DNA from 2 places in the Bacillus sp. 179-C3.3 HS genome. Region 1 is predicted to be linked to the other one. Evidence: predicted binding sites of a transcription regulator. Region 1 holds the regulator's gene; the other holds the start of a gene.

Region 1 (3,420 bases):
AAGTAAATGCCGCTTTCTCTCATGCATCAAAAACATCTCTCGCTGGCATATTAGATTATACGGATGAACCGCTTGTCTCAACAGACTTTAACACAAATCCGTATTCAGCTGTCGTCGATGGACTAACGACGATGGTGATGGAAGGTCGAAAAGTGAAGGTTCTTGCATGGTATGACAATGAATGGGGTTATTCATGTAGAGTCGTTGATTTGGTGAAGTTTGTTGGCTCACAGATGAAGGAGTTATCTGCTGTTTGAAATGAGGAAGACCAACCTTTGTCAAGAAATGAGAGAAAATCCCACTAAAATCACAGCTTGCAAAATAGGTCTAAACAAAGTATACTGATTTTCGTGAACTTCTTGTTCGCAGACTCATTCGGGTATACTTAAAGGGTTAGGACCTCTTAGGACTAACTTTCCCCCGTGGTATATGTCCGGTCCGGCTGCATAGAACTTCACTCTTTCATTCTTGTTTAAGGGGGGTCCATGATGGAAACAATCGGACGTCACGTTATCTCCGAGCTATGGGGATGCGACTGTGATAAACTGAACGACATGGATTTTATTGAAAAAACATTTGTAAATGCAGCTTTGAAATCAGGAGCTGAAGTAAGAGAGGTTGCGTTTCATAAATTTGCACCTCAAGGCGTAAGTGGGGTTGTCATTATTTCTGAATCTCATTTGACAATTCACAGCTTTCCTGAACATGGTTATGCGAGCATAGATGTCTATACTTGCGGCGACCTAGATCCGAATATTGCAGCTGACTATATCGGTGATGAATTAGGTGCTGAAACAAGAGAAAACATCGAAATTCCTCGAGGCATGGGACCTGTTCAAGTCAAACAGGCAGAAGCCAAAGCACTATAAACATAAAAAAGATGACAATGGGAGCTGGCCAAAAGCATTGAATGCCTTTGTGTTATGCTCCTTTTTATATTTGTTCCAAACACAAAATCAAATATTTCCCACCTTCTCTATACTTTTGTTCTAGGAAAACAAAGGTTTTTTTTATAAAATGAAGAAGAGGAGTCACAACAAAGGGGATACGTGTATGACTTTAGGACAAAAGTTGAAACGATACATGTCAAATCATACGGAAACGTCTGACCATCATCCAGTGTCGGAGTTGAAAAGCCGTTACTACAAATCGACAAATTCACACGTTTTTCAAGCCGTGGAAGCGGTGCTTTCTCAAAATGAACGATATCAAGTGACATCTGTTTCAGCAGAACGAGGTGAAATAAGTGCCAACATACGAAAGCCTAAAAAAGCCTTTCTCGTGGCGACGATCATTTCAATTCGACCTTTTGAAACAGCTGTTGATTTTAATGTAACAACAGAAACGGCTCTACCAACTGACTTTGGTTATAGTCAAAAAAACGTTCTGGTATTATATGAAGAACTGGATAAACAACTTCCAAGAATAGATCGGAGCTGATGAAATGAAGTGTCCCACATGTCAGCACCTTGGAACAAGGGTGCTTGATTCAAGACCAGTAGATGAAGGAAAATCCATCCGTCGTAGAAGAGAGTGTGAAAGTTGCCAATATCGCTTTACGACATTTGAGAAATTAGAACAATTGCCACTCATTGTCGTGAAAAAAGAAGGCATACGAGAGGAATTTAGTAGGGAAAAAATGCTAAGAGGACTTATCAAAGCCTGCGAAAAGCGTCCTGTCTCCTTAAAACAGCTAGAAGATGTCTGTTTTAACATCGAAAAAGAGCTGCGTAATCAAGGCATGTCAGAAGTGAAAAGCGAGCTTGTCGGTGAAATGGTGATGGACGAGCTGGCGAAAATTGATGAAGTGTCCTACGTTCGATTCGCCTCAGTGTATCGTCAATTTAAAGATATCAATGTGTTTATTGATGAATTAAAAGACTTATTAAAAAAAGAACGTTAAAAAGAGCTTGAGATTCTTCATGCTCTTTTTCCTACGTAAAGCGTAAAACATCAAAAGAGTGTACAATGGAAAGTATCGCACGTAAGGGAGGATCAGCATATGACAGAGCATTGGAAGGAAGTGCTAGCCGTCGATCCGTATGTCGTCAAAAGCGCTTCATTGCTCGGAGACATCGATAGACAGCTTATCACTCTTTTATATCAACCGCTCATAGGCATGTCCGCTTTTAGCTTATATATGACGCTTTGGGGGGAACTGGAACAGAACCGTATGTGGGGGAAGCCCGCACCTCATCGGCAACTCATGGTGATGCTTCAAACGAATTTAAATGATATTTTTGAAGAACGTTTAAAGCTCGAAGCCATTGGCTTACTTCGCACATATGAACAGGAAACGGAAGAGGGCAGACTGTTTACATATGAGCTCGTGCCGCCACTTAGACCAGATGAGTTTTTCCAAGATGGCATGCTAAATGTCCTTTTGTACCACCGCGTGGAGAAAGCCAAATATAGTCAGCTTCGTGATTATTTTTCTTATCCAAGTGTTCCTGCCGAAGCAAAGAACATTTCGCGCTCATTTGAAGACGTATTTCACGTACTGCAACCAGGTGAACGGAAAATGACGGAAGAAATTAATCAAGAATCATCGCTGGAAGATGGCTATGAATATGTGACAGTGGGATCTAGTCAGTCTGCACCTCTTTCAGATCAGTCCTTTGACTTTGATCTGTTATTGGCTGGGATGTCTGACATGATGATCCCAAGAAAAGCGCTCACCAAACAGGTGAAAGAGACAATCAAGAAATTAGCGGTCGTATATGGCATTACACCATTACAAATGCAAAACCTTGTTGCAGGTGCCTGTGGACCGGATCAGATGATCTCAACAGAGGATTTAAGAAAAGCAGCGCGGGATTGGTATCAAATCGAATACAGCGGTGACCAGCCGAAGCTGATTGATCAAAAACAGCCAAGACATTTACGTCATGATGATTTGCAGGGTGAAGCAAACACACCTGATGCCAAATTGATTGAAAAACTCAACCACATTTCGCCTAGAGAATTTCTAAAGGATATGGCAGATGGCGTTGAGCCGACCTACGCCGACTTAAGAATTATTGAAGAAATTATGCTTGAACAAAAGCTAGAGCCTGGCGTCATGAATGTCCTCATTTACTATACACTGCTCAAAACAGATATGAAGCTGTCAAAAACATATATGCAAAAAATTGCTGCACACTGGGTCAGAAAGAAAATTAAGACCGTGGCAGCCGCAATGAAGATTGCCAAAGAAGAGAACAGGCAAATGACAGAATGGGCACAGCAGAAGAAACAGCGCACATCCTATGGAACGAAACATGTCATTCGCGAAGAAAAATTGCCTGAATGGATGAAAGAAACTGAAACGAAAAAGCAACCATCAATTGATCAAGCAAATGATCTATCAACAGAAGATCTCGAACGAGAGAAAGAAAAATTGTTAGATCAATTTAAAAATATGAAGAAATACAATGCACA
Region 2 (3,420 bases), on a different contig from region 1:
GAGCAATTAAAGCAAAATTCCCGTAGATATGCGAAGCGTCAGCTGACGTGGTTTCGTAATAAAATGGATGTCACTTGGTTTGATATGACACCACCTTGCCACTTTTCTGACAAAAAAGTTGAAATTTTCGCATATATAGCAGGAAAGCTTGGACTTAAAGCGAAACTGTAGTTATCAGAATCAAGGAGGACGAAACATGAAACCGATTAATATTCAGGACCAATTTTTGAATCAAATTCGCAAAGACAATACATTTGTCACTGTATTCTTACTGAATGGTTTTCAATTACGTGGTCAAGTGAAAGGATTTGACAACTTCACAGTGCTGCTTGAAACAGAAGGAAAGCAGCAACTGATCTATAAACATGCCATTTCAACATTTGCCCCTCAAAAAAATGTGAATTTAGAATTAGAATAACGTCATCGTATAACCAATAGCCCCATGTATCTGAGAATAAACCGGCCAAAACCCGCTACGTTTTTTGTCAGAACAGAGGGGCTCTTTTGTGTGCAATGAAACTTTTCAGCTCATAATACGTATCATTCCATATGTGCGATTTGAAAAGTGAGGGATCCTAATGGAAAATGCAGAGATCGAATTAAGAAGAATCAAGGTCATGGTCTTATTGATAGGCATCATTGTATTATTTGGCGCGTGCTCCGTCTCAAATATTGAAACGATGTATGAACAGCATGATAGTCAATCCGATGAAGAAAATGGGTATGCTGTGGAAGGGATTTTGCAATCATCCATTCAGCTAAAAAATAATCATTTTGCTGTCGTGAGAGACAATGAAGTACTCATTTATCGATTTGATGAAAAAGAAGATGAGCTCATTCCTGTCACAAAGAAATACATAGATGAGTGGGACGGAGAGTTCGAGGAGTAGGCACGTAAATTTACAAATGAATGTGAAGTCGCTACACTATAGACATGTATCAGACATCTAGATAGTAAAGGATGAGTATATGAAACATAAAATTAAAATCAATCACTGGGAGCAAACGTGTGAAGACGATTCTTGTTTTGAATACGGAACAAGTGTGTCAGTGAATGGCAAAGAATTAGTACGAGAGGCTTCAATCGTCTCAGCGCTTGAAGCTGTGCTGAAAGAATTAGGTGTTGAAGTCGAAATATCAGAAGTGTCAGAAGATTTACAGTGCACGGCCTACAAAAAATAAAACAAAAAGTCTAGTCTACTAAGCGATTTTTTTTCGTGTTATGATAGATTTCAGTTTCAGTTAAATAGGGAGTAGGGCAGATCGATGTTTGGATGCTGCTCTGCTCTATTTATTTGAATGTACGAGTTCGGCTACGGTTGTTCAGTCGGGTTGGTTGATTTTTTTCGTTCCGAACATCTATATGTTGTGTTTTCAAAAAACATAGTATACTATATATGGTGATCGAAGAGATCGACAATAATAAAAACTAGGTCGTGATGGAATTGATTCAAATCGTATTCGATTCAAAAACAGGAAATGTTCAACGCTTTTTGGACAAGACCCCTTTTACAGACAAGCAAAAACTGACTGGAGAAGAGTTTTTGGATACGCCGTTTATTCTTGTTACTTACACAACAGGATTTGGACAAGTCCCTAGTACTACTCAGTCTTTTTTAGAAAAAAATGCACACCTTTTATTAGGTGTGGCAGTGAGTGGAAACAAAATATGGGGAGATAATTATGCCAAAAGCGCCGATACGATTTCTAAACAATATCAAGTTCCTATTTTGCACACCTTTGAATTAAGCGGCACAAAACGGGATGTTGAATTGTTTACACAGGAGGTAGAAAGAATTGTCACAAAATCAGGTTCCAAAGTGGATACAATTAAATAATGAGATCATGATTCAAAAAGAAGGGAAGTTTCAGTTCGATAAGGACAAAGAAGCTGTACATAGTTACTTCGTAGATTATATTAATCAAAATACAGTCTTCTTTCACAATTTAGAAGAGAAGATTGATTACTTAATAGAAAACGACTACTATGAGGAAGAATTTTTAAGACAATACAGCATGGCTGACATTAAAGAGGTATTTGAAGCTGCCTATGCGAAGAAGTTTCGATTCCCATCATTTATGAGTGCGTTTAAGTTTTACAACGATTATGCACTGAAAACAAATGATAAAAAGAAAATTCTTGAACGCTATGAAGATCGTATTTCCGTTGTCGCTCTTTTCTTCGCTGGTGGAGACAAGGAGAAGGCACTTGAGTTTGTAGAATTAATGATCAATCAAGAATATCAGCCAAGTACCCCAACATTCTTAAATGCTGGTCGTAAAAGACGCGGTGAACTCGTCAGCTGCTTCTTGCTTGAAGTGAATGACTCATTAAACGATATTTCAAGAGCAATTGATATTTCTATGCAACTATCAAAACTAGGCGGAGGCGTCAGCTTGAACCTTTCTAAGCTTCGTGCAAAAGGTGAAGCGATCAAAGATGTAGAAAACGCGACAAAAGGTGTCGTAGGCGTGATGAAGCTTCTTGATAATGCATTTAGATACGCAGATCAAATGGGACAAAGACAAGGATCTGGTAGTGCCTACTTGAACATTTTCCACAGAGATATTAATGATTTCTTAGATACGAAAAAAATCTCGGCTGACGAAGATGTACGTGTGAAGACACTTTCAATTGGTGTTGTCATCCCAGATAAATTTATCGAGCTTGCAAGAGAAGATAAAACAGCTTACACATTCTATCCGCACACAGTCTATAAAGCATATGGACAGCACCTAGATGAGATGGACATGGAAGAAATGTATGACGAGCTCGTTGAAAATCCGAAAGTCAAAAAAGAAAAAGTCAGCCCGAGAAAGCTTCTAGAAAAATTAGCTGTGCTTCGCTCTGAATCAGGTTATCCGTATATCATGTTCCAGGATAATGTAAATAGAGAACACGCACTTAACCATATTTCACGTGTCAAATTCTCAAACCTGTGTTCAGAAGTACTTCAAGCTTCAGAAGTATCGTCTTACACTGACTATGATCAAGATGATGAGATCGGATTAGATATTTCTTGTAACCTTGGTTCATTAAATATCATGAACGTCATGAAAAATAAATCCATTGAAAAAACAGTAAAGCTTGCAACAGATTCATTAACACTTGTTTCTGACACAACAGATATTCGCAATGCACCGGCCGTTAGAAAAGCCAACAAAGCGATGAAGTCGATTGGACTTGGCGCGATGAACCTTCACGGTTATTTAGCGCAAAATCAAATCGCATATGAAAGTGAAGAAGCAAGAGATTTTGCAAATACGTTCTTTATGATGGTGAACTACTACTCTATTAAACGCTCAAGTGAGCTTGCAAAAGAAAAAGGCGAAACGTTCCATCGTTATGAAGGCTCAGGATATGCAACGGGTGAGTACTTTAATAAATACCTAGAAACCGATTTCGCGCCAAAAACAGAG

The links. Region 1 encodes NrdR, which represses ribonucleotide reductase genes. Its sites were predicted from a motif close to AACACNATATATNGTGTT; they were not measured.
Region 2: nrdI (class Ib ribonucleoside-diphosphate reductase assembly flavoprotein NrdI) is a predicted target of NrdR. The motif match lies at 1,388-1,405, and genes of this name have one in related genera.

What each region holds. Positions count from the first base shown of each region.
Region 1 covers NZ_JBFEFT010000003.1:169,248-172,667, forward strand. Annotated here, with positions in the region: gene AB1K80_RS03915 (glyceraldehyde-3-phosphate dehydrogenase) at 1-257, shown strand, start outside; gene speD (adenosylmethionine decarboxylase) at 489-869, shown strand; gene AB1K80_RS03925 (cytosolic protein) at 1,054-1,440, shown strand; gene nrdR (transcriptional regulator NrdR) at 1,445-1,903, shown strand; gene AB1K80_RS03935 (replication initiation and membrane attachment family protein) at 2,003-3,420, shown strand, end outside.
Region 2 covers NZ_JBFEFT010000005.1:30,584-34,003, forward strand. Annotated here, with positions in the region: gene miaA (tRNA (adenosine(37)-N6)-dimethylallyltransferase MiaA) at 1-171, shown strand, start outside; gene hfq (RNA chaperone Hfq) at 197-418, shown strand; gene AB1K80_RS05030 (hypothetical protein) at 579-890, shown strand; gene AB1K80_RS05035 (hypothetical protein) at 970-1,182, shown strand; gene nrdI (class Ib ribonucleoside-diphosphate reductase assembly flavoprotein NrdI) at 1,446-1,838, shown strand; gene nrdE (class 1b ribonucleoside-diphosphate reductase subunit alpha) at 1,798-3,420, shown strand, end outside.